2 regions of the Pseudarthrobacter sp. AB1 genome follow, and region 1 is predicted to be linked to the other one. Evidence: predicted binding sites of a transcription regulator. Region 1 holds the regulator's gene; the other holds the start of a gene.
The links. The regulator Rex, encoded in region 1, represses fermentation and respiration genes when NADH is low (regulators of the CRP and FNR family bind a similar motif). The targets are predictions, from matches to a motif close to CTTGTGAANNNNTTCACAAG.
Positions count from the first base shown of each region.

Region 2: the regulator Rex is predicted to act here: its motif matches at 8,289-8,308, upstream of DAD99_RS16890 (glyceraldehyde-3-phosphate dehydrogenase).

Region 1 covers NZ_PZKO01000047.1:12,264-23,822, reverse strand. Annotated here, with positions in the region: gene DAD99_RS12265 (Hsp70 family protein) at 1-927, opposite strand, end outside; gene ccsB (c-type cytochrome biogenesis protein CcsB) at 1,082-2,218, opposite strand; gene DAD99_RS12255 (cytochrome c biogenesis protein ResB) at 2,218-3,960, opposite strand; gene DAD99_RS12250 (cytochrome c biogenesis protein CcdA) at 3,960-4,715, opposite strand; gene DAD99_RS12245 (TlpA disulfide reductase family protein) at 4,731-5,363, opposite strand; gene DAD99_RS12240 (histidine phosphatase family protein) at 5,368-6,048, opposite strand; gene DAD99_RS12235 (YceI family protein) at 6,249-6,797, shown strand; gene DAD99_RS21725 (hypothetical protein) at 6,904-7,620, shown strand; gene DAD99_RS12225 (hypothetical protein) at 7,867-8,658, shown strand; gene DAD99_RS12220 (redox-sensing transcriptional repressor Rex) at 8,716-9,459, opposite strand; gene DAD99_RS12215 (glutaredoxin family protein) at 9,551-9,805, opposite strand; gene DAD99_RS12210 (HAD family phosphatase) at 9,891-10,709, shown strand; gene DAD99_RS12205 (30S ribosomal protein bS22) at 10,825-10,923, opposite strand; gene DAD99_RS12200 (helix-turn-helix domain-containing protein) at 11,081-11,293, opposite strand; gene DAD99_RS12195 (3-deoxy-7-phosphoheptulonate synthase) at 11,437-11,559, opposite strand, start outside.
Region 2 covers NZ_PZKO01000060.1:15,911-27,469, reverse strand. Annotated here, with positions in the region: gene DAD99_RS16935 (alpha/beta hydrolase) at 1-563, shown strand, start outside; gene map (type I methionyl aminopeptidase) at 588-1,355, opposite strand; gene DAD99_RS16925 (DNA alkylation repair protein) at 1,482-2,123, shown strand; gene mptB (polyprenol phosphomannose-dependent alpha 1,6 mannosyltransferase MptB) at 2,139-3,695, opposite strand; gene orn (oligoribonuclease) at 3,859-4,488, shown strand; tRNA gene DAD99_RS16910 (tRNA-His) at 4,616-4,688, shown strand; gene def (peptide deformylase) at 4,805-5,377, shown strand; gene DAD99_RS16900 (HNH endonuclease family protein) at 5,387-6,184, opposite strand; gene DAD99_RS16895 (hypothetical protein) at 6,310-6,513, opposite strand; gene DAD99_RS16890 (glyceraldehyde-3-phosphate dehydrogenase) at 6,592-8,070, opposite strand; RNA gene rnpB (RNase P RNA component class A) at 8,339-8,725, opposite strand; gene DAD99_RS16880 (YaaA family protein) at 8,783-9,589, shown strand; gene DAD99_RS16875 (zinc ribbon domain-containing protein) at 9,608-10,363, opposite strand; gene DAD99_RS16870 (Nif3-like dinuclear metal center hexameric protein) at 10,486-11,409, opposite strand; gene msrA (peptide-methionine (S)-S-oxide reductase MsrA) at 11,509-11,559, shown strand, end outside.

The DNA.
Region 1 (11,559 bases):
CTCCGGGGTGAGCCCAAGGTCCTGCAGGTGACGCCCAAGGGCATCCAGCGTCTCCCGGATCAGCTCACTGATCATTGCCTCAAACTCGGCACGGACCAGCCGTACCTGCTGCTGGATCCCCGGAAGCAGGACCGGGATGCTGGCCTCGCTGTCGGCGGATAACGCCTCTTTGGCCTCCACACATTCCCGCCGCAGCCGTGCCAAGGCCGCAAGGGCGCCGGGCTCCGCAGGGTCAAGGCCGGCAAGTCCCTGCCCGGCGTGTGCGGCTACGTGCTGCATGACGGATGCGTCGAAATCGGCCCCGCCCAGGCCCTCGATCCCCACCGGACGGCCCAGGAGCTCGAACTGGCCGGAATCGGCTTTTCTCAGGACTGCGGTATCGAAAGTTCCGCCACCGAGGTCGTAGACGGCGATGGTGCTGCCGTCCTCCACCCGCACTTGGGCGGCATAGTGCAGCGCTGCAGCTTCCGGCTCGCTGACCAGCATGACGTGCTCCAGGCCCTTTGCGGCCAAGGCAGCAAGAATAAGCTGCGTCCGGTGTGCCCCCCACGAGGCAGGGTGAGAGAGGATAATGGCCGACGGCGGTGCGCCCTCGCGCTCTTCAGCGCGGTCTGCGACCCAGCGCGCCATAGTGGCAAAAACGTCTTGGGCGGGAAGCTGCAGGGTGCCCACCGCGATTGGCACCTCATCGCCCACCCGGCGTTTGAACTCACGCACCACCCGTTCAGGGAAATCAAGGCCGCGTCGTTCGGCTGCCTCGCCCACCAGAACGGGGCCTCCCTCCGGGTAGTAGACCACAGAGGGCACCGCATTTCCGCGAAGCCCCAGCGGGAGGGTCTCCGGAACACACGGGGCATTCTGGTCAAGCCGAAGGAGGGCAGCAGCTGTGAAACTGGTCCCTACGTCTATGGCGAGAACGTAAGTCATGGGTACCTCTGAAAACGCAGCGAGCTGTCCGCGAGCTTCATCACAGACGCGCTGCAACCAAGGTAGCATCACAGCCTGCCCGGAAACACCCTTATTCGTACATCGATTGGTGTATTAGGGCCGCGCTGGGGCGGTTCGCCGGAGAAACGCCTGTTCAGAGTCCCGAGTAGGAATGCAGGCCATTAAAGAACTGGTTCACGATGGTGAAATTGAAGACAACGCACAGGTATCCGACGATCGACAGCCAGGCTGCACGGGTGCCGGTCCAGCCACGCGTGGCGCGCGCGTGGAGGTAGCCGGCATAAACCACCCAGATCACAAAGGTCCAGACTTCCTTGGTGTCCCAGCCCCAGAACCGGCCCCACGCTTTTTCGGCCCAGATGGCACCGAACATCAAGGTGAACGTCCAGCCAATGAAGGCGATGGCATTGATCCGGTAGGACAGGTTTTCCAGGCTCAGCGCCGAGGGAACCAGACGCATAAAACCCAGCTTGTCCGCACCGCCGGCAGCCACCGTCTTTTGCCGGTGAGACTGCACCAGCTGCAGGGCTGACATGGCAAATGTGAGGGTGAAGAGCGCGGAGGAGAGCACGGCGATGGAGACATGGATGATCAGCCAGTAGCTCTGCAGCGCCGGAACCAGGTGGCCCACCGGAGTCCAGTAGGCCACCGAGGCGGCCACCAGCATGATGATGGCCAGGCCCACCACAAACGTGCCGAGGAACCGCAGGTCACGGCGGATCAGCACCAGCAGGAAAACAGCCACAGCCACAAAAGCGCCCGTGGTCAGGAACTCGTACATGTTTCCCCACGGCACGCGGCCGGACCCGATGGCACGAGTGAGAACGCCGGCGGCGTGGATCAGGACGCCGAGAATGGTGAGGGCAACGGCGACCCGCGCCGGAACGCGCCGTTCGGCCGCGTAGCGCATATCGGCGTCGGCGGTTTGCCCGGCCCCGGAAGCGTCGCCGCCCCGCTTGGCGACGGACGACGACGGGCGCTCGGCCCGTCCCACGGGTCCGGCCAGGTGCGAGTCCACCCTGTCCACTGCCACACTGTCCGCTACCGCGGCTGAGCCAGCCGACGCTCCAACAGACGCACCGGCGCCAGCCATCGCGGGGACCCTGGCCCCGGCAGCCTCGGCCGCTTTCAGGTCAATGGCGCGCAGCGCTTTGCTGCTCTTCGCGAGGTCCCAGGCGAAGGCGATGAAGGCCACGGTGTAGGTGCCGGCGGCGAGCAGCATAAACAGCTCGCTGTACTGGCCCATGGTTTCGTTGATGGCGAACGGCATTACTGGTCCTTTTTCGGCCCGTTGGGGCCAGCTGGGGAGGTGAGCGGGACTGCGCCATTATCGCCCTGGCGGCTGGGAGTTTGCTGGGTGACGCTGGAATCAGCGTGGGAATCGGGATCCTCGAGCTGCCACTCTTCAGACAGCAGCTTCCGGATGACAGCCGCCTCCGCGGCGAGCCGGTGGTCCTCACCGCGGGCAAGCAGGCCATACTCCACCATGGTCCGGCCATCCTCGTGGGTTCCGGTCCGGACCCAGACGCGGCGCCGGTTGACGTAGAGCGAGACGATCAGGCCGCCCACGGCCAGCAGCGCGAATATCAGGGCGTACAGCTGGCCCGGGTTGTGGTGGATGTCCACGCCCACATACCGCTTCACGCTGTCAAAGCTGATGCTGCCCTTGCCGTCCGGCAGGTTATAGGTGCTGCCCGGCGCCAGGGTGATGCCGCCGGCGTCCAGGTTGCGGGCGTTCAGCGGCGTGAGGTCACTGACGTCCAGTTCGAAGACGTTCTGCGGGGAGCCGGCGTCCAGGCCGAGGTCACCGAAGTAGGAGTTGAGAGTCAGCCGCGGGTTGAACAGGTCCGGATCGCCGCTGAAGGACACGCCCTCGTCGGTGACAAACGCGGTGGGCAGGAAGAACCCCACGAAGCCAAGCTGTTCGGGCCGGGCGTCCGGGACCTTGATCACCAGGGACGAGTAGTAGTTGTCACCCTGGAGTTTCGCCACCACGGGACCCTGCATGGCCACGTTGCCGGCGCCGTCGCGGATGGTCACCACCGGCGCGTAGCCGTTGCCGGTGAGGTAGATGCTGGTGCCGCCCAGGGTCACGGGATCGTTGACCTTCAGGACTTCCTGCTTGGCAGGCGAGTCCGGGGTTTCCCGCGTGGTGACTTCGGCGTTGAAGTCGATGGGCTGACCGATTTTGCCTGGTGATTCGCGGTCAAACAAGACGTCGAATTTGTCCAGCTGGATGGAGTACGGCTGCAGCTGGCTGGATTGGAAGTTGGTGCCGGGGGTGAACTGGTCGTAGCCCACCAGGGTGTTCACGAAGGTGTCGCCCTCCACCAGGATGCGCTGGCCGCTGTAGCCGAACAGGCCGCCCACGGCCACGGACACCAACACGCCGATCAGCGACGTGTGGAACACCAGGTTCCCCACTTCCTTGGCGAAGCCGCGCTCGGCGCCCAACGACGGCCGCGCGCCGTCGTCGTCCCTCACGTCAACGCGGTAGCCGCGCTTCTTCAGCACTCCGGCGGCACTGCGGATGGCGTCCGACGCCGGGAGGCCGGCGTCGGCGGGAACCACCAGGGTGCCGTACTCGGGGAGGCGGGAGAGACGTTTGGGGGTCCGCGGCGGCTGGGAGCGCATGGCCCTGTAGTGGGCGATGGCGCGCGGGACCACGCAGCCGATCAGCGAGATGAACAGCAGGATGTAGATGGCCGAAAACCAGGCCGAGGAGTAGACGTCGTAGAGCTGCAGGGTGTCCAGCAGCTTCCCGTAGTCCGGGTTGCCCTTGATGTACTGCGTCACGATGGACGGGTTGGCCGGGCGCTGCGGGAACAGGGACCCGGGCACCGCAGCAACGGCCAGGAGGAGCAACAGGAACAGCGCCGTGCGCATGCTGGTCAGCTGGGTCCAGGCCCACCGCATCATCTCCACCGGCCCCAGGACCGGCAGCGCCGCCTCAGTTTTGGCGGCGTCAACGGGGGCCGCGGACTTTTTGTTTGCTTTCACGCGCTCGCTCATCAGATCGGCAACTTCACATCGGTTTGGAACCAGTACTGCAATTCGGTGACCCAGGCGCCCCAGACGCCGCTGGCCATCAGCAGGCCCAGCACCACCAGGATCCCGCCGCCGATCCGCTGGATGGCCAAGCGGTGCGTGCGGAAGAAGGACATCACGCCCATGCCGCGCCGGACCGCCAATGCGATCAGCAGGAACGGGATGCCCAGGCCCAGGCTGTAGACAAACGCCAGGAAGGCACCCTTGGCTGCGGATGAACCGCCGGACAGGCTCAGGAGCTGGACGGCGGAGTAGGTGGGCCCGATGCACGGGGCCCAGCCGAGTCCAAACGTGAGGCCCAGCAACGGTGCGCCCCACAGGCCGGCCGGCGGCTTGGCGTGGATCTTCGCATCGCGCTGCAGCCAGCCGAACCCGCCCATAAACACCACACCCATGAGGATGACGAGGACGCCCAGCAGTTGGGTGATCCAGGCATTCTGCGAGCCGGTGATGAGCGTGCCCAGCTGGCCGAACGCGCCGCCCAGCAGGACGAAAATCACCGAGAATCCCAGCACAAAAAGCCCGATGCCCGCAAGCATCCGGCCACGTTTCTGCTTCTCCAGGTCTACGCCGCTCAGGCCGGTGACGTATCCGAGGTAGCCGGGCACCAGGGGCAGCACGCACGGCGACAGGAAGGACACCAGGCCGGCGAGCAGCGCCACGGGGATGGCAAGCAGGAGCGAGCCACTAAGGATGGTTTCGGCGAAGGGGCTGTTCACGGTCCGGGGCCGCCGCTACTCTGCCACGGCTGCGGTGATGAGGGCTTTAAGGGTGCCCTTCTGGACTTCGCCCAGCACGCGCGAGGCCACGCGGCCCTGCTTGTCCAGGACCAGCGTTGTGGGGACCGCTCCCGGCGGGACCAGGCCGGAGACCGCCAGGAGCACGCTGCCGTTCTTGTCATCGAAGCTGGGGTAGGTCAGGTTGAACGTCTTGTCGAAGGCCTCTGCGGTGCCTTTTTCGTCGCGGAGGTTCACGCCGAAGAACTGCACGCCCTGGTCCTTGAAGTCCTGGTGCAGCTCTTCCAGGATGGGTGCCTCCACCCGACAGGGTGCGCAGGCGGCGAACCAGAAGTTCAGGACCGTCACCTTGCCCTGGAAGTCCGCGGAGGCTACTTGGGTGCCGTTGAACAGCGTGCCGTTAATGGCGACGGCGGCCTTGCGGTCCGCCGCGGTGAACTCGGTCACCGAGCCGTCCCCGGCAACGTAGTTCTTGTTGTCGCCGGCTTTGGCCTGCTTGGCAAGGGCGTCCTCCTGCGCACAGGCGGACAGCCCCAGGGTCAGGGCGGCAAGGGCGGCGCCGCCGGCAGCGAGCACGGCGCGGCGGGATGCGGTGCTGGCCGTTGAGCGGGATGTTCTCCGGTTGTCCATCACGTCAGGCTCCGGGGGTGCTGGCGGCGCCGGGAAGGAGCGCGGCAGCGGGCTCACTGTACTCAACACGCAGGAGCGAGCCGTCTTCGTCGAACATCAGGGAGGTTATGGACGTCAGAGTGCACTCGCGTTTGCGCGGGTCATGCCACAGCGGCTTGCCCTCGGCGCTGAGGCGGGTGGCCCAGATGGGGAGCTGGTGGCTGACCATGATGGCTTCGGGGCCGTCGGTGCCGTAGTCCCCTGCGGCCAGTTCGATGGCTCGGAGCCGGGCGTCCTCAACAGCTGCCCTGACGCGCGCGGCCTGTGCCTTATACGGTTCGCCCCAGGACGGCCGGAACGGGTTGACCAGGTGCGGCCAGTGCTTGGGCTTCCGGAGCTCGGCCTTGGTGACCTTCATGCCCTGGAAGTAGTTTTCCGCTTCGATGATGCGGCCGTCCGTGTTGATGTCCAGGCCAAGCGCCTCAGCCGTGGGAGCGGCTGTTTCCTGCGCCCTGACCAGCGGCGACGCCGCGAGATAGACGATCCTGGCCCCGCGCGCGGCACGTTCGGCGAAGTGGTCGGCGAGCATCTGCGCCATTTCCCGACCCAGCTCGGAGAGGTGGAATTCGGGCAGCCTGCCGTAGAGAACGCGGTCAGGATTGTGGACCTCGCCATGGCGGAGCAGATGGACAGTGGATTGGGGCATGTTTACCAGTTTCTCAAAGATGGCGTGCGATCCGAAATCTTCTACATCCAGTAGAACTCATTTTTTGGAAAAATGTTCCGGAACCGGGAACAAAACATGCAAATGCATGTTTATACTGGATGCAGCGGATAGTTGAGGATTCAACAGATGAAGCGTCAAGCTATCCGGAAGTACCCCCGACAAACCCAAGGAGAAACACCATGACTCTTCCCGCAGACGTCACCACCGGCACCTGGACCCTCGACAACTCGCACAGCGAGATCGCCTTCACCGTCCGGCACGCAGGCATCAGCAAGGTCCGCGGCCAGTTCAAGGATGCAGCGGCAACCCTGGACCTCGCCGACAACGTAGCCGATTCCAAGGTCAGCGCCACCATCCAGACCGCCAGCTTCGACTCCGGCGATATCAACCGCGACGGCCACGTCCGCGGCGAAGACTTCTTCGACGTCGAGGCCTTCCCGGAAATCTCCTTCGTCTCCAACGGCCTCGTGGCCAAGGGCAACAGCTACGAGCTGACCGGTGACCTCACCATCAAGGGCGTCACCCGCCCCGTTGCCCTCGAGACCGAGTTCAACGGCGTGGCTGTGGACCCGTTCGGCATGACCCGCGCCGGCGTCTCCGCTGAAACCACCATCAGCCGCAAGGACTTTGGCCTGACCTGGAATGCCGTACTGGAAGCCGGCGGCGTGCTGGTCAGCGACAAGGTTGCCATCAACCTGGAGCTCGCGTTCATCGCACCCGCAGCATAGTTTTTCATCCTGAAGCACCCCGGCCGCCCTTCCCCGGAATCTGGCGGCCGGGGTGCTTTGTTTTGTCCCCTGGATACCGGCGGACCTGCGGTCTACAGTGAGACCCATGAGCAACAATGACGTACCACAGCCCCAGCAGCCCCAGCAGCCCGGCTCTGAGCAGCCCGGTGCCCAGCCGCCTGTCACGCCGCCTCCTGCCGGCAGCGCTCCTCCGGCCAGCAACGTTCCGCCCGCCGGCTACCAGCCTCCGCAGGGTTACCCGCAGCCGGGCCCGGCCTACCCGCAGCCCGGCCAGACGGGCCAGCCGTACAACCAGCCGGGCCAACCGGGCGGCTTCCAATTTGCGATGCCCACCGACGGCCCCCACAGCTTCAATGACGTTATGCCCAAGGGCGGTTTCTCCGGCATGTTCAGCGTGACCGGGCTGCCCACCGAGCTGAAGGTCTCGTACTGGATCTGGCTCATCGGCGGCATGCTGGGAGTCCTTGGCGGCCTGTTTGGCGTGCTGGGCACGCTGGCGTTGTTCGTTGTGGCACCCGGGCTGGCTGCTGTGCTCCTCCTTCTCGTCCTGGTGGCCCTCGCCCTGGCCGCGGCCCAGATTGTCCTGGTCCTGAAGATGAAGGAGGGCAAGGAGTGGGCCCGACTGGCCCTCACGATCGTCGCCGGCGTTTCACTGGTGCTCGCCGTGATCGGCGGCAGTGTGGGCGGCGGCAGCGGGATCGGCAACAACTGGCTGGGCTTCCTCATCTCCGCCGCGGCAACCGTCCTGATGTGGCTGCCGAACTCGCAGGCCTGGTTCAACTCCGTCAAGGGACGCGCGTAGACGCATCTCACCCGGCGGCACGGGCTGTTATGGGCGTTGAGGAACGTGGATAGACAGCCGCGCACACGAAGATCCCCTGAAAACAAGGTCCTGAACGAACCAGGCTGAGTTCCGCCCGAATACCTCTCTGGAATGATCCCCCGCGGCATTCGCCGGGGGTACGGTGGGAACTAAGCCGTACTGGGGGCAGGCCAGTTGGACTGCACCCAGCAGCCGAACTGACATCCGACCTGCAAAGGACCGCTCATGAGCACGCCTGTCCCGCCTCCCGTCCCAAACGAGCCCGAGCCCGGCAACCAGCCGCCAGCGCCCCGATACGGCGAGAACGCCCCGCAGTATGGCCAGCAGACTCCCCCGGCGCCCCAGTACGGGCAGAACGCCCCGCAGTTTGGGCAGAACACCCCGCCGCAGTACGGGCAGAACGCCCCGCAGTTTGGGCAGAACACCCCGCCGCAGTTCGGCCAGCCCACACCTCCGCCCTATGGCCAGCAGCCGTACGGACAGTCCCCCTACGCGCAGTACCCGTCCGAACAGCCGCAGGCCACCGGATCCAACGGGGTTCCCCGGCTGGTCAATATCTCGTTCTGGCTGCTGATCGGCGCGGGTGTTGTGTACGTCATCAGCCTGCTGATGGGCATCGGCATGCTTGACGATCCTCAGATCCGGAACGCGTTCGACGACGCCATGCGCAGCAGCGGCGCCACCCCTGCTGACTTCAGCTACGAAGACTTTAAGGGCATCCTTGCCGGATCGCTCGTAGTCTTCGCGATTATCGGTGCGGGGTTGTACGCACTCGTGGCGTTCTTCGTCCGGAAAGGCAAGAACTGGGCCCGCATCCTCGGTACCGTTTTCGCGGCGCTGTCCGTTGTCGGCCTCTTCGGCGCACCGAGCATCGGAACCCTGGGGACGCTGGCGGGGATCGCGGCCATCGTGCTGCTCTACCTGCCGGCGGCGGCGCCCTATTTCCGCAAGCAGCAGGCATTCGGCAGCCCGTACGGCGCCCCGGGCAGCACGCCTGGCAACCCCTACGGCCAGTAGCACCGCAAGTCGAATCCACACCCTAATGGGCGTGGACCCCACCAACCGCCAACGAAACTAGGCGGACTGGCCCGGGGTCTGCGCCCGTTGTGCATGATAGGCGAGGATCTGCAGCTCGGTGGCCATGTCCACTTTGCGGAGGTTCACGCCCTCGGGGACCTGGAGCATGACGGGGGCGAAGCTGAGGATGCTGTGGACGCCGGCGGCCACCACGCGGTCGCACACGGCCTGCGCCACGGTGGCCGGAAGCGCCAGGACCACCATATTGGCGCCCGTCCGCTGCAGCACCGCCTCCATGTACGCGGCGTCGCTGACCCGCAGCCAGCCCACCTCGTTGCCCACCACCATCTGGTCGGCGTCGAAAATGGCCACCACGTCAAAACCGCGGGACTCGAAGCCGCCATAGCGGGCCAGGGCTTTGCCGAGGTTACCCGCGCCAACAATGGCGACCTTCCAGTCGTGGGTCAGCCCCAGGGCCGCGGAGATGTGACGGCTCAGGTACTGCACTTCGTAGCCCACGCCACGCGTGCCGTAGGAGCCCACATAAGAGAGGTCCTTGCGGAGAGTTGACGAGCTCACGCCCGATGCTTCCGCCAGGGATTCCGAAGATACCCGTTCGACGCCGTCCGACAACAGCGTGTTAAGGGCGCGCAGGTAGATGGTCAGCCGAGCCACGGCTGCGGGCGGGATCTGTTTGGCGGCCTCTGTGCCGGGGGCAGGCTGTGCCCCGTGGACAGGCTGCGTACTGTGGTCAGGCCCTGCACCTTGGACAGCCTGGGGAGATGAATCCAGTGATGTCACTATCCCCTCCGTCCCATCGCGTCGTGACTCCACTCTAGAGCCCCGCCGCTGGTGCCAACAAAGCCTGTGTCATTCTGCGAGGCCCGCTTTCCTATTGGGCCATGGCGCGTTGAAGGACGCGCTCCAGCCGGGCTTCGTCGATTTTCCAGAAATCGCGCTGGATGCCATCCACCAGGACCACGGGAATTTCCTCCGCATACTGCTCACGCAGTTCCGGCAGTTCGTCCACCTGCTGTTCCGTCCACCCGAGTCCCAGCAACGCAGTAACGCGTCCGACGGCGTCGCGCGCGGCTGCGCACAGGTGGCAGTCTGCTTTGGTGATAAGGACTACCTCGGGTTTTGCCATGCATTAACCGTAACGCCCTTCACGGCAGAGGCACTGGCACTGGCGCTGAAATCCTGGCCGCTGAGTATTGACTAGACTCGTGGACATGCCCGAGGAGAAGTACGTCGCTGTGGTGACCCAGCCGGATGCGTTGATGCAGACCGGCGAAGCCGCCTTTTTCGACGTCGATAACACCCTCATGAAGGGCGCCAGCCTTTTCCACGTTGCCCGCAAGATGCACCAACGCGGCGCCTTTACGCTGACGCAGGCTGCAGGGTTCGCGTGGAAGCAGTTTAAATTTGTGGCGCGCGGCGAGAACATGGACGACGTCCACGCTGTCCGCGATTCTGCCCTCACCCTCGTTGCCGGCATCACAGTGGAAGACGTCAAGGTCTTGGGCGAAGAGGTCTACGACGAAATGATCGCGTCCAGGATCTGGCCCGGCGCCAAGGCACTGGCGCAGCAGCACCTCCGCGTGGGCCGGCGGGTCTGGCTGGTCACCGGCACCCCCATTGAGGTCGCCACGGTCATTTCCACTAGGCTGGGCCTGACAGGAGCCCTGGGCACGGTTGGCGAGGTTGCCGACGGCATGTACACCGGCCGCCTGGTGGGCGACATCCTGCACGGTGCAGCGAAGGCTGTGGCCGTCCGGGAACTGGCAGACGCCGAAGGCCTGGACCTGAAGCGGTGCTGGGCCTACAGCGACTCATACAACGACATTCCGCTGCTGACCCTGGTAGGGCACCCGGTAGCCATCAACCCCGATGCCAGGCTCCGCCGCCACGCACGGGACAACAACTGGCCAGTCTACGACTTCCGTTCCGGCCGACGCGCTGCCACCTTGGGCCTCAAGGCAGCAACCGCCGGCGGCGCCGTGTACGGGCTCTGGCGCGGATACTCCCGGATGCGCGGCCCCCGCATTTAGGAACCGGGCCGCCAGCTGCTGTGCCTCGCGTACGAGCGCATGGCTGCCCCTCACACGCAAAAAAATGCCCGCTGCCGGGAAGGCAACGGGCATTTTCACGCTTGTTGAAGTATCTCTACTTCTTATTACGGCGCTGGTGACGGGTCTTACGAAGCAACTTGCGGTGCTTCTTCTTGGCCATACGCTTGCGACGCTTCTTAATAACTGAACCCACGAAAGTTCCTCACAAACTAGATGCAGTACCTGTCTGATGGAAAAGGTCCGTGGACAGAGCTACAGAACTGAAACAACTGACAGATTCTTACAATGACGTAAAACGTTCCTTAACAGGGTACCGCTTCTTGGCGATGCCCACTGACCGCAGGTAATGCTCAGGCGGTTTCGGTGTGTCCGTCCACCACAGCACCCTTAAGGTACTGCTCGACGGCGTTTTCCGGCACCCGGTACGACCGGCCGAAACGCACCGCGGGCATTTCGCCTGAATGGACCAACCGGTAAACGGTCATCTTGGAGACGCGCATGACCTCGGCCACTTCGGCGACGGTCAGGAACTTCGCGTTCGAGAAGTTCTGTTCTGCGGACATTTCGCTATTCCTTTGCTGATGGATGACGACGGTAACCCCAGCTGTGTTTCATTTGCGGTGTGCCGATGCTGAGCCATCCACCAACCATGTGTTAGATACTCTAGAGGTTCATGGGGCTGTAGTGAAAGTCATCCGGGCAATCATTAAGCGGTCCGCCGCTTCCGGGCGGACGCCGCGAGCTGATCGAGGACCGAAACGGATACGTCCCAATCCATGCACGCGTCCGTGACGCTCTGACCGTAGACCAGCTCCGCCCGGCCCGCCGC
Region 2 (11,559 bases), on a different contig from region 1:
CCCCGCACCGCCATCCGGCGCCGCTGGAGGACGGCAAGGAGGCCCTTCTGGCGATCCGCGAAGGCGCCCTTGGACTGGCGGTGGACAGGACGCGGGTGGGCGTCCTGGGCTTCTCGGCCGGCGGCCACCTTGCGGCAACGCTGTCCACGGCGGTCTCCACCGGAAACGCCTCGCTGGACGTCGGGGCTGCCGTTCCGGACCTTTCGGTTCTGTGCTATCCGGTCGTATCCTTCACGGAAGCGGTCCATCAGGGGTCAGCGGACAACTTAGCGGGCGGGTCGCCGTCGGACGATCTGCTCCGGGCACTGTCTCCAGATCTCCAGGTCTCGGCCACCACCCCGCCGGCGTTTGTGTGGCACACCGCCGATGATGCGGCGGTACCCGTCCGCCACAGCCTCTCTTACGCCGGGGCGTTGATCCGCGCCGGCGTGCCGGCGGAACTCCACGTTTTTCCGCAGGGCCGCCATGGCCTCGGGCTGGCCCGGGAGCTGCCGGGACCGGATCAATGGACATCGCTGTGTGCGGCCTGGCTGGACAGGATGGGATGGACCGCTGCCGGCTGAACTGTCTGCCTAAGCCATCGGCAGTCACGGAAGCGTGAGGATCACCGGGCCATCAGCAGTGATGGCCACCGTGTGCTCGCTGTGTGCAGCCCGGCGGCCATTTGCTGACCGCAGCGTCCATTCGTCGTCGTCGTGGTAGTAGTCGTCCTTGCGGCCCAGGATCAGCATGGGCTCGATGGCGATGACCAGCCCCTCGGTGAGCTTGATCCCCCGCCCCGGCCTGCCGTCGTTGGGCACAGGCGGTTCGGCGTGCATGGTGCGGCCGATGCCATGGCCGCCGTGATCAGCCAGCAGACCGTAGCCCGCCCGCCGCGCGGCGCCGCCGATCGCGTAGGCAAGATCGCCCATTTTGTTGCCGATCCGGGCGGCCTCAATCCCGCGCGCCAGGGCGGCGTCCGTGGCATCGATGAGGGCCTGGTCCGCGGGGTCGGGTGTTCCCACGATGAAGCTGATGGCCGCATCGCCGCACCAGCCCTGCAGGAATGCCCCGCAATCCACGCTGAGCAAATCACCGTCCTGGAGTGTGTACCCGCCGGGGATCCCGTGAACCACGGCGTCATTCACGCTGGTACAGATCACTCCGGGAAACGGGACTGAGGCCCAGCGCGGGTGGTAGTTCAGGAAGGCCGGCGTGGCTCCCGCCGTGGCTATGGTGTCTGCGGCCAGGGTATCGAGCTCGCGCAGGGTGACACCCACTCCGGCTGCCTCACGGACGGCCGCGAGAGTGTTTGCCACCACGCGTCCGGCGTCGCGCATCAGGGCAATCTGCTCGGGAGTCTTGATCATGGACATGCAGGGAACCTCCGACGTCGGGTGGCACGGCCCAAGGGAACGTGCATATGTCTGGTCCCACTCTAAAGCCGTCCCACAGCGGATGGACCGGCCGGCATGTCACTGGCGCCTCGCTACAGTTGCACCATGGACGGATCATCGCCGCATGAGGAAACGCTGGGCAAGGATCCTTCGGACATGGAGGCTCGGGCCACGGAGACTCCGAACCGCGCGTTGCTGGACACCGTACGTGCGGCGCTGCGGGAGCTGACCGACCCGGAGCGGGCCGCCGGAGCGCAGGCTTACACCGTCATTGGGCGTCAGGGTCCCGGAGGTCAGGCGCCTGGTGAAGGCCGCTGCCGCCGCCCATCCCTTTACCTCGGCGGGCGAGCTGAGGGCAACGGTGCTGGAGCTGTGGCGCGGCTCCACGGTGCGCGGGGGCGCTATGCGGCCATTGACCTGACCGGCCTGCGGTTGGTGGCTCGTGACCAGCTGATGCTCCCTGTCTACGAGGAGATCATCCGCACCGGTAAGTGGTGGGACTTCGTGGACGGGGTATCGGATCGTATCGGCGGGCTTCTTCAGGCACACCGGCCAATGATGACCGAATTGCTGCTGGCCTGGAGCACCGACCAGGACTTCTGGATCAGGCGGTCGGCCATCACCTCGCAGTTGTGGGTATGCAATTTCGTCATGATAAAGGGAACCCAATTGAGTCCGCTGTCCCGGCAGGAAGCAATGCGGCACCTGGAAGAGGGCACGACGCCGGGAGTCACCGGCTCCGGATAACGGTGCCTGCGGAGACTAAATGACGGGGCGTTCGGTCACCGGCTCGGCCGACTTCCGGAAAAGCCGTTTGGTGTCCGGATCCATGAAGATCAGGTACATGGCAAAGAGCAGGCCCGTTATCGCGGCCGCGAAGCGGGCCAGGACGAGGGCCAGTCCCAGATCCTCCGTCTGGAGGTAGGGAAATACCTCCAGCTGGTCGGAAATGGCGTAGATCATGAAGAACGACACGATGAAGTACAAGGCTTTGACCTGCCAGTCATTGCGGATGCCTGTCACCGCAAACAGCGGGATGAGCCACACCACGTACCAGGCCTGGATCATCGGGGCCAGCACCACAATGGCCGCAAAGCCCAAAGTGAGGCGGCGGATCAGGCGGTTATGCTCACCCTTGAAGATCTGGAAGGCGACGACGCCTACGGCAAGTAGTTTGCCGGCGTCGAACACCCAGTCTGCGAGCGTCCACCCGTCGAGGCCGAAGGCATTCGAAACCGAAGCGACCATGAGCCCCACCAAGCCCACCGGCGCGTACCAGATAAAGAGGCTGCCTGGGGCCGACAGCCCGTTGATCCAGCCGAAACCGAACCCATTGACCAGGCTCAGGCCATACAGAATGGCAAGGCTGAGCCCTCCTGTCAGTCCCCAGAACATGAATTTCCGCGGCCAGCCGGCGTTCTTGCCTGCCCAGATCAGGCCGATGAACGGCAGGAAAACGATGGTGATGGGCTTGACGGCGATGGAAAGGGTGACCAGGACTATACCCAGCACCACGCGCCTGGTGGCCGCGTAATACAGTCCGGCGAGGGCCAACCCGATCATGAGGGCATCGTTGTGGACGCTGGCGATGAAGTTGGTGAGGAACAGCGGGTTGGCGGCGGTGAGCCACACTGCGCGGTGTGGGTTGACGCCGTGAAGCTCGGCCAGCTTGGGCACATAGATAACGCAGAGGACCACGCCGAACAGCGCAACGAGCCTGAAAAGCATCACGCTGGCCTCGGGCTGGACGTTGGTGGACCAGACCACAAACTGCTCAATCCACAGAAACAGCTGGCCGTACGGCACGGGAGCTTCAGTCCACTGTTTGTCGGCGCCAAGCTGGAAATAGTTGGACAGCGCCGAGATGCCGTTTTCGTAGGGGTTGAATCCCTCCACCATCAGCCTGCCCTGACCAATGTAGGCATACACGTCGCGGCTGAAAAGCGGGACGGTGAACATCAACGGCAGGCCCCATGCTGCGATGGCCTGCAGCGTTGCCTTTCGCGCGGCCGGCCCCCACACGCGGATCCGTTGGCCGAGCCTTAGCCAGGAGCGGACCAGGAGCATGCCGCCCACCGCGACCAGCACGATCGCCAGGGCAACACCGATGGCCTCCGTGCGCATCCAGATAAAGATCGGTACCCGGCGGAGTTCGGAAACGGGAGCCAGCCAGCCGACGCCGAGGGATCCGAGCACCATCAGGACCGAGCCGACAAGACCGGCAAGAATGGGGGACCTTGCGTTATCCACTTCTGCCTCTGCAGGCTCCAGGATCACGCTGGCGGCCATCTCCCCCGTTGCAGGCACAGGCGCCGTCATCTCAGGATCGTCCAATCTCTTTACACTCGGCGCTCCAACCCCGCGGGGCGGCAGTGGCAGCCCGGGTCGCGCAGGCACATCACAGCGGCAAAATCCTCGCCCCCATGTACCCGAAATCCTAGCATCGGACGGTTGCGCCGGAGCTAAACGGTAGGCTGGTCCGGTGCCTATATCTAACGAACGCATCGTCTGGATCGACTGCGAAATGACCGGCCTGGACATCAAGAACGACGCCCTGATCGAGGTGGCGGCGCTGGTGACGGACTCAGAGCTCAACATTCTCGGGGACGGTGTGGACGTGGTGATCAAGCCCGAGGACGCTGCCCTCGCCCAGATGAACGACTTCGTCAGGGATATGCACACCCGGTCCGGGCTGCTCAAGGAACTGCCGCACGGCAAGACCATGGCCGAGGCCGAAGCCGCCGTGATGGAGTACATCGAAAAGTGGGTGCCGGACCCGCGCAAGGCACCGCTGGGCGGCAACTCCGTGGGGACAGACCGCGTCTTCCTCTCCCGCGACATGCCGGCCGTTGTGGAGCACCTCCACTACCGCGTGATCGATGTGAGCACCATCAAGGAACTCTCCCGCCGCTGGTTCGCCCGGGCTTACTTCCAGTCCCCCGCCAAGAGGGGCGGGCACCGCGCCCTGGGGGACATCCAGGATTCCATCGACGAGCTCCGCTACTACCGCGAGTCGGTTTTTGTTCCGGCTCCCGGACCTGACAGCGCCACTGCCCGCAAAGTCGCCCAGCGCATCACTGCCACGCCTGGCACAGGTACCCCAGAAGAGTAATCTGCACCACATTTGGTGGAATTTTTCGCAAAAACCCTAAAAGTGGCACAAGCAGCCTTCGCCAGCAGGTAAGCTATTTGAGTTGCCTTTCCAGAGCACCGGATGTCCGGGAATCTGTGGGCACATGGTGGGCTTAGCTCAGTTGGCAGAGCGCCTGGTTGTGGTCCAGGAGGTCGCGGGTTCAACCCCCGTAGCTCACCCTCATAGGGCGGCAGTAAATGCTGTTCAGTTGGAGGCCGTACCGGATATCCGGTACGGCCTCCATTTTTTTGCATAAACGCCGGCGTCACGCCGCACGCACGAAGGGCCGCCTGAGATGACAGTTCTGCCAATCACCGTCTGGGGAGAACCGGTGCTGCACCGCCGCGCCGCTGAGGTGGAGGTGTTCGACGACGGGCTGCGCACCCTGATCGCGGACATGCTTGAAACCAACGATGCTGCCAACGGCGTCGGCCTGGCCGCGCCGCAGGTTGGAGTTGGCAAGAGAATTTTCGTTTACAAGTACGCCAATGACGACGGCGCCCCGCCCATCGGAGTCCTGGTTAACCCGGTGCTGACCCTGTCCAAGATCTCTGGCGCACTGCCGGACCCCGAAGAAGAGGAAGAGGGCTGCCTCTCCTTCCCCGGCGGCGCCTACCCGCTCAAGCGTGCAGAGTGGGCGAGGGTGGAAGGCTTTGACGGCTACGGGCAGCCCGTTGAGTTCGAAGCGACGGGATGGTTCGCCCGGGTGATCCAGCACGAGTACGACCACCTGGACGGAAAGCTTTACGTCAACCGGCTGATGGACCGCTATGCACGGAAGGCCATGAAACTGGCCAGGAAGAGCGGCTGGGGCGTGCCCGGGCTGACCTGGATGCCCGGCGTGGATCCGGACCCGTTCGGCCACTGAGCCGACGCATTAACGGGCGCTGATGGTTGGCTGGTCCGGGCAGGAGTCCAGGACGCGCTTCATCGCGTCCTTCTCCGGCTGCGTGACCCACAGTTCATAGGACGCCTTCACCGAGATCTGGCGGGCAACATAGTGGCAGCGGAAGTTCTTGTTCTTTGGCAGCCAGGTAGCAGCGTCGCTTGCGCTCTTCTGCTGGTTGGCGGGACCGTCCGCGGCGATGAGGTTCAGCGGATCGTTGGCCAGGCTCTGGCGCTGCTGCGAATTCAGCCCCTGTGCGCCTTTCTGCCACGCGTCTCCGAGCGCCACAACGTGGTCGATCTGGATTTCCTTGCTGCTTTCCGCACCGCGCCGGAACTCCACGGCTTTCCCCGTGTACGGCTCCTGGATGGCACCCGACGCTACCCTGCATTTGGACCCCTCCGTGAAGCCCACGGCGGTCAAATCCCTGCGAAGGATGTCGTTGCGGGTGTCGCAGCCGTTCCGGTCCACGTCCAGCCAGGCCTGCCCGAAGGCCTCCCGCTGGTAGTTGTCCCTGGGAGCCCTGCCCTTGACGGGCAGCCCCTCAAGGGCGTCCAGGGCACTCCCCTGCGGCACAGCGTGGACCGGCACCACGGGCTTCATCCAGGTCCCGTCGAAAACGGGCGCCTCACTGGGCCCTGCGATGGCTGGTTCCGCCGCTGCGAACTGGCCCGCAGTGAAAAACCATCCCGCGGAGCCGGCTGCAGCCAGGGTCAGCACGGCCAGCAGGACCCAGGCCTGCCTCGAGCGGCGGCGGGCGCTGCGGTAGGCACGCCAGCTGACGGTCATGGGTAATCAGCTCTACCGGAAATGTAACGCACCAAAAGAGCCTAGGTCACCCCACCGACACCCAAGCGGTTATCCACAACGGGGAGGACAAGTGGACCGGGCATCCCGCCCACTGCTGAGGCCGGCTATTGCTCCCGGGCTACACGGCGCAGGTCTTCTTCGGCAACCTGGAGGAGCCCTTCGAGCTGCCGCACCCGGTCGTCACCGACATCGCCGGAAGCCCGGGACCTGCGCGCCTGGTCCAGGAGCCGGATCGCTTCTTTGTGGTTGGCCTTGGCGACGTCGAGGGCGTGTTCAAGGGTGGTCTCGTGGAGAGTTTCGTTATCCATGCCACCAGTGTGATCCCGATTCCCGGCTGATTCCAGCAAATCAGCCGGGAATGTCGGGCGGCCAGCCCGGCAACCGGCCTAGACGGCGATTGCTGCCAACGCCGCAGCGGCTTCCTTGGCGGGGAACGCCGGCGGGTTGACTCCGGCCATCTCTTCCATAACCCGGACTACCTGGCAGCTGTAACCGAATTCATTGTCGTACCAGACGTAAAGAATCAGGTTCTTGCCGTTGGAGATGGTGGCGAGGCCGTCCACGATGCCGGCACGGCGTGAGCCAACAAAGTCCGTGGAAACAACCTCGGGCGAATCGATGTAGTCAATCTGCTTGCGGAGGTCCGAATGCAGGGACATCTGGCGCAGATAGTCGTTCACCTCATCCTTGGTGGTTCCGCTCTCCAGGCTCAGGTTCAGAATGGCCAGCGAAACGTCCGGTGTGGGGACGCGGATTGAGCTGCCGGTGAGCTTGCCCAGCAGCTCGGGCAGCGCCTTCGCCACAGCAGTGGCCGCTCCGGTTTCGGTGATAACCATGTTCAGCGCGGCGGAGCGGCCGCGGCGGTCGCCCTTGTGGAAGTTGTCGATCAGGTTCTGGTCGTTGGTGAAGGAGTGGACGGTTTCAACGTGCCCGTGGATCACGCCGAACTTGTCGTTGATGGCCTTCAGGACCGGGGTGATGGCGTTCGTGGTGCAGGACGCTGCGGACACGATCTGGTCCGTGTCCTCGATGCTGCGGTGGTTAATACCGTGCACGATGTTCTTCAGGTCGCCCTTGCCCGGCGCCGTCAGGAGAACCCGCGCAACGCCCTTGCTCTGCAGGTGCTGGGACAGGCCTTCGGCGTCGCGCCAGCGGCCCGTGTTGTCCACCACCAGGGCGTTGTGGATGCCGTAGGCGGTGTAGTCGATCGTGGCAGGATTGTCCGAGTAGATGACCTGGACCTGTACACCGTTCGCCGTAATGGTGTTGGCAGCCTCATCCACCCGGATGGTTCCCTCGAAGGAACCGTGGACCGAGTCGCGGCGCAGGAGGCTGGCGCGCTTGGTGAGGTCCTTGTCCGAGCCGCGGCGCACCACGATGGCGCGCAGGCGCAGGCCGTGGCCGCCACCGGCCTTTTCGATCAGGAGGCGCGCCAGCAGGCGGCCGATCCGGCCAAAACCGTACAGCACAACGTCGGTGCTGGTGCGGTCATCGCCACCACGCTTGCCAACTACCTCGGCAAGCTCGGCGCGGAGGAACTCTTCCAGGGTGGCGCCGTCGCCTTCCGCCTTGAACTTCTCCGCCAGTCGGGCGACGTCGATGGCCGCCGCACCCAGCTCCAGCTGAGCCAGGATGTTCAGCAGCGGTGCGGTCTCTTCGAGCAGGAGCTCGGTGTTGCTCATGCGGCGGGCGAACCGGTGCGCCTTGAGGATGTTCATGGTGGATTTGTTGATCAGGCTCCGGCCATGAATGCTGGTCACCACGTTGTTTTCGCGGTACAGCCGGCCAATCACCGGAATCATGGCCTCGGCGAGAGCCTCCCGGCCCATCCACGTATCAAGACAAGAATCTGACGTCTGGCTCACAGAACTACCTTCCTCGGTTCAGCCGCATACGTCGTCGTACGCGGTTGGCGGCCACCTGATGATGTCCAGGGGCTCTGGCACCGGCAGGATGCGGTCCATCCCGGGTGCCGTGGAGAAGCGCAAAGAAAAGCCACCGGCTGCGAACGCAGACCCGGCGGCAGAACTCCTACGTTCGCTCTCCATTCTAGGCTGGAGCAGACCGGCGGACCGCCGCCACCAGCGTGAAATCACTCACATACGGGGCGGGTCCGTGCCCGGCGGGAGGTGTTGGATGGGTTGACCGATACGCCGGGTTCTGTGCTCCCGTGCCGTTACCAGCGCGGGAGTAGCGGCCATCCATCTACGGACGCCGTTGCCGACGCCCTCCAGCGGCCTACCCGGACACTCGGGCGGGCAGCCCTCAAACGTGTCCTGTCTGGCCTTGCTCCGGGTGGGGTTTACCTAGCCTTCCCGGTCACCCGGGAAGCTGGTGGTCTCTTACACCACCGTTTCACCCTTACCTGTTGAGCTTCCGTTGCCGGAAGACGCAGGCGGTCTGTTCTCTGTGGCACTGGCCTGCGGGTTACCCCGAGTGGGCGTTACCCACCACCCTGCCCTGCGGAGCCCGGACGTTCCTCGAGCCACTTGCGTGACGCGCGGCCGCCTGGTCAACCCATCCGCAGCCCAGTCTACCGCCGGCAGGAGGCCACGCCGTCGCCGGTAAGATCGTACGGTGCTGATTCTGCTTCCCCCCTCCGAAGGCAAGACCCCCGCAGTCCGCGGATCCGCCGTCGACTGGCCGTCACTGAGCTTTCCCGAACTCAACACCTATCGGGCCAAAGTCCTGGAGGCGCTGGGGACGGTCAGCGCACATGAGGATGCCCTCGCGCTGCTGGGCGTCGGCGCATCGCTGCAGGACGACGTCGAACGCAACACCCGGCTCCACGCCGAACCGGCCGCCCCGGCACACCAGATCTATTCCGGCGTTCTGTACGACGCCCTCGGCTACAAAACCCTGACGCCGACGCAGCGGCGGAAGGCCGATGTATCCGTGCTGGTGATCTCGGCGCTATGGGGCGCCATCCGCTTCGCGGACAGTGTGCCCGCCTACCGGCTGTCGATGGGAACGGCACTGCCCGACGTCGGCCGCCTCGCCTCGTTCTGGAAGCCTCAGATTTCGGCGGCCCTCGCGGAGTCGGCGTCCGGGCATCTGCTCGTGGACTGCCGCTCCAGCACCTATGCCGCCGCCTGGACACCGCCGCCGGCTCAGACGGTGGCCGTCAATGTTTTTACTGAGGTCAATGGCGTGCGCAAGGTGGTCAGCCACTTCGCCAAGCACACCCGCGGCGAGCTGGCGCGGCACCTGCTGGCCCGGCGCGGCAATGCCCCGCTGACTCCGGGGCAGCTACTGAAGGCCACGCGCGAAAAATGGGACGCCGAGCTGGTGGATGGTTCAGTGCGGAAACCGCATGCCCTGAACATCATCCTGCCCAACCCGGTAGCACAAACAGTCGCTCTGAGCGTTCACAACGGCAGTTAGAGCGCCCCATATGGGCTGTTAGTTAGCTGGGGCGGGAGTGTTCCACTCAGCGGAGCGCACCAGGATGGCACCCGAATCCGGGCAGAACACAATGTCGTCTTCGGAGGCGGCCTTGATCTCGGCGAGGTCCCCGGGACTCAGCTTCATTCCGGAGGCCTCAGAGGTGCCGTGGAACAACCGGGCGGCGCCCACGCCCCGCTTTGCCAGCGTCTTTTCGTAGATAGCCAGCATCCCGGCATCGAGTCCTTCAGCGAACGCGGCGCGCTTGCCGCGGACAATGGTCGCTTCAGCAGCCACTTCGGCCAGGGCTTCATCGAGTTCGGCGCGGATGCCGCCGAAGGAGCCCTGGACGTTATCCACGATGAGCTGCTGGGCAGCCTGACGCTCGCGCAGCGAATCCAGGCGTTCCAGGACTTCCAGCTCCACGTCTTCAAGGTCGGAGCGGCGCTTGTTGAGGGACGCGATGTCCTTCTGCAGGGCCACCAGGTCCTTTGACAGCCCCGTCCCGCTGTTGAGCCGCGCTTCGTCGCGTTCGATGCGGGAGGCGACCTGCTCGACGTCGGCCTCGGCGCGCTTCAGCTCGGCTTCGGCGTCGTGGACGGCCATCTTGGCAGCGCCGAGTTCGCCGTTGGCGACGGACAGGGCCGATTGCAGGTCCTCGATCCGGGGATCGGTTTCCAGGGCGCGGCGGCGGTTGGACAGGGACCTGAGCTTTGCGTCCAGCCCCTGCAGTTCGAGCAACTTCAACTGTTCCGCCGGTGCTGCCTTGGCCACTATTTACCTCCGCTAAATCCAATCCGGCCGAAGCCGGGCACCGTATCGGCGCTTTATAGACTCTAGCGCCTGGCGTGCTCCCCTGCCTCGCTAGCTCGCCTGGGGCCCCTCGCCCGCACGGCTTAGCCCGGAGTCAGAATGAAGTCCCACGGATCGCTGTTGGTGGTGCTTACCTGGATCTCGACGTCGTGGCCCTGATCGGCTAGCACATTGCCCAGCGCCGACGCCGCAGCAGGCAGCCACAGCCATTCGCTGGCAAAGTGCGAAACGTCAATCAGGTAGGGCCGGCCGTTCACTGCCGCTTCACGGGCTTCGGACGCCGGATGATGGCGGAGGTCGGCGGTGACATAGACGTCGGCGTTGTTGGCCCGCACCTCATTGAACAGCGAATCCCCCGCGCCCCCGCACACCGCAATGCGCCGCACCAGCCCGTCCTTGTCCCCGGACACACGGACTCCGCCGGCCACCGACGGCAGGATGCCGAACACCCGGGCAGCGAAATCGCCCAGGCTCATCACGTCCGCCAGATCACCCACACGTCCGATGCCTTCCTCGGGCAGTCCGTTCGCGGCCACCGTCAGCGGGACAACGCCCTCAAGTCCCAGCGCATCGGCCAGGACGTCGGAAACGCCCCCGACGGCGGAATCACCGTTGGTATGGACGGTCAGCAGTGCGGTTCCGGACTCGATAAGGCGGTGGATAGCCTGCCCTTTGGCAGTGGTGGCCGCCACGGACGTGACGCCTTTGAGGAGCAACGGGTGATGGGTAATCAGGAGCTCGGCACCCCATTCCACGGCTTCCTCGATCACCGTAAGCGTCGGATCAACGGCGAACATCACCCTTGTCACGGGCGCTGACGGGTGCCCGGCCACCAGCCCCACTTCGTCCCAGTTTTCGGCCAGCGACTCGGGCCAGAGTTCCTCAACCGCCAGCAGCACCTGCCCCAGCGTGGGAGCAGCCGGACCAGCCGCTGCAGCGTCCGCCCCGGTAAGGGTGCCGTCGTCGTGCTTGTCCGCATCTCTGACGCCGATGTCTGCAGGTTCCATAGTCTCAGTTTTACCCCATCGGTCCGTTTGCCCCGCATATTTCAAACTCTCGTAGGGTGGTCAGGGAATCATCTGGCGCGCTCAACCATTGAAGAGGTCATGAAAACTTTTGTTCTTGGCGGGGGCTGCTTCTGGTGCCTCGACGCCGTC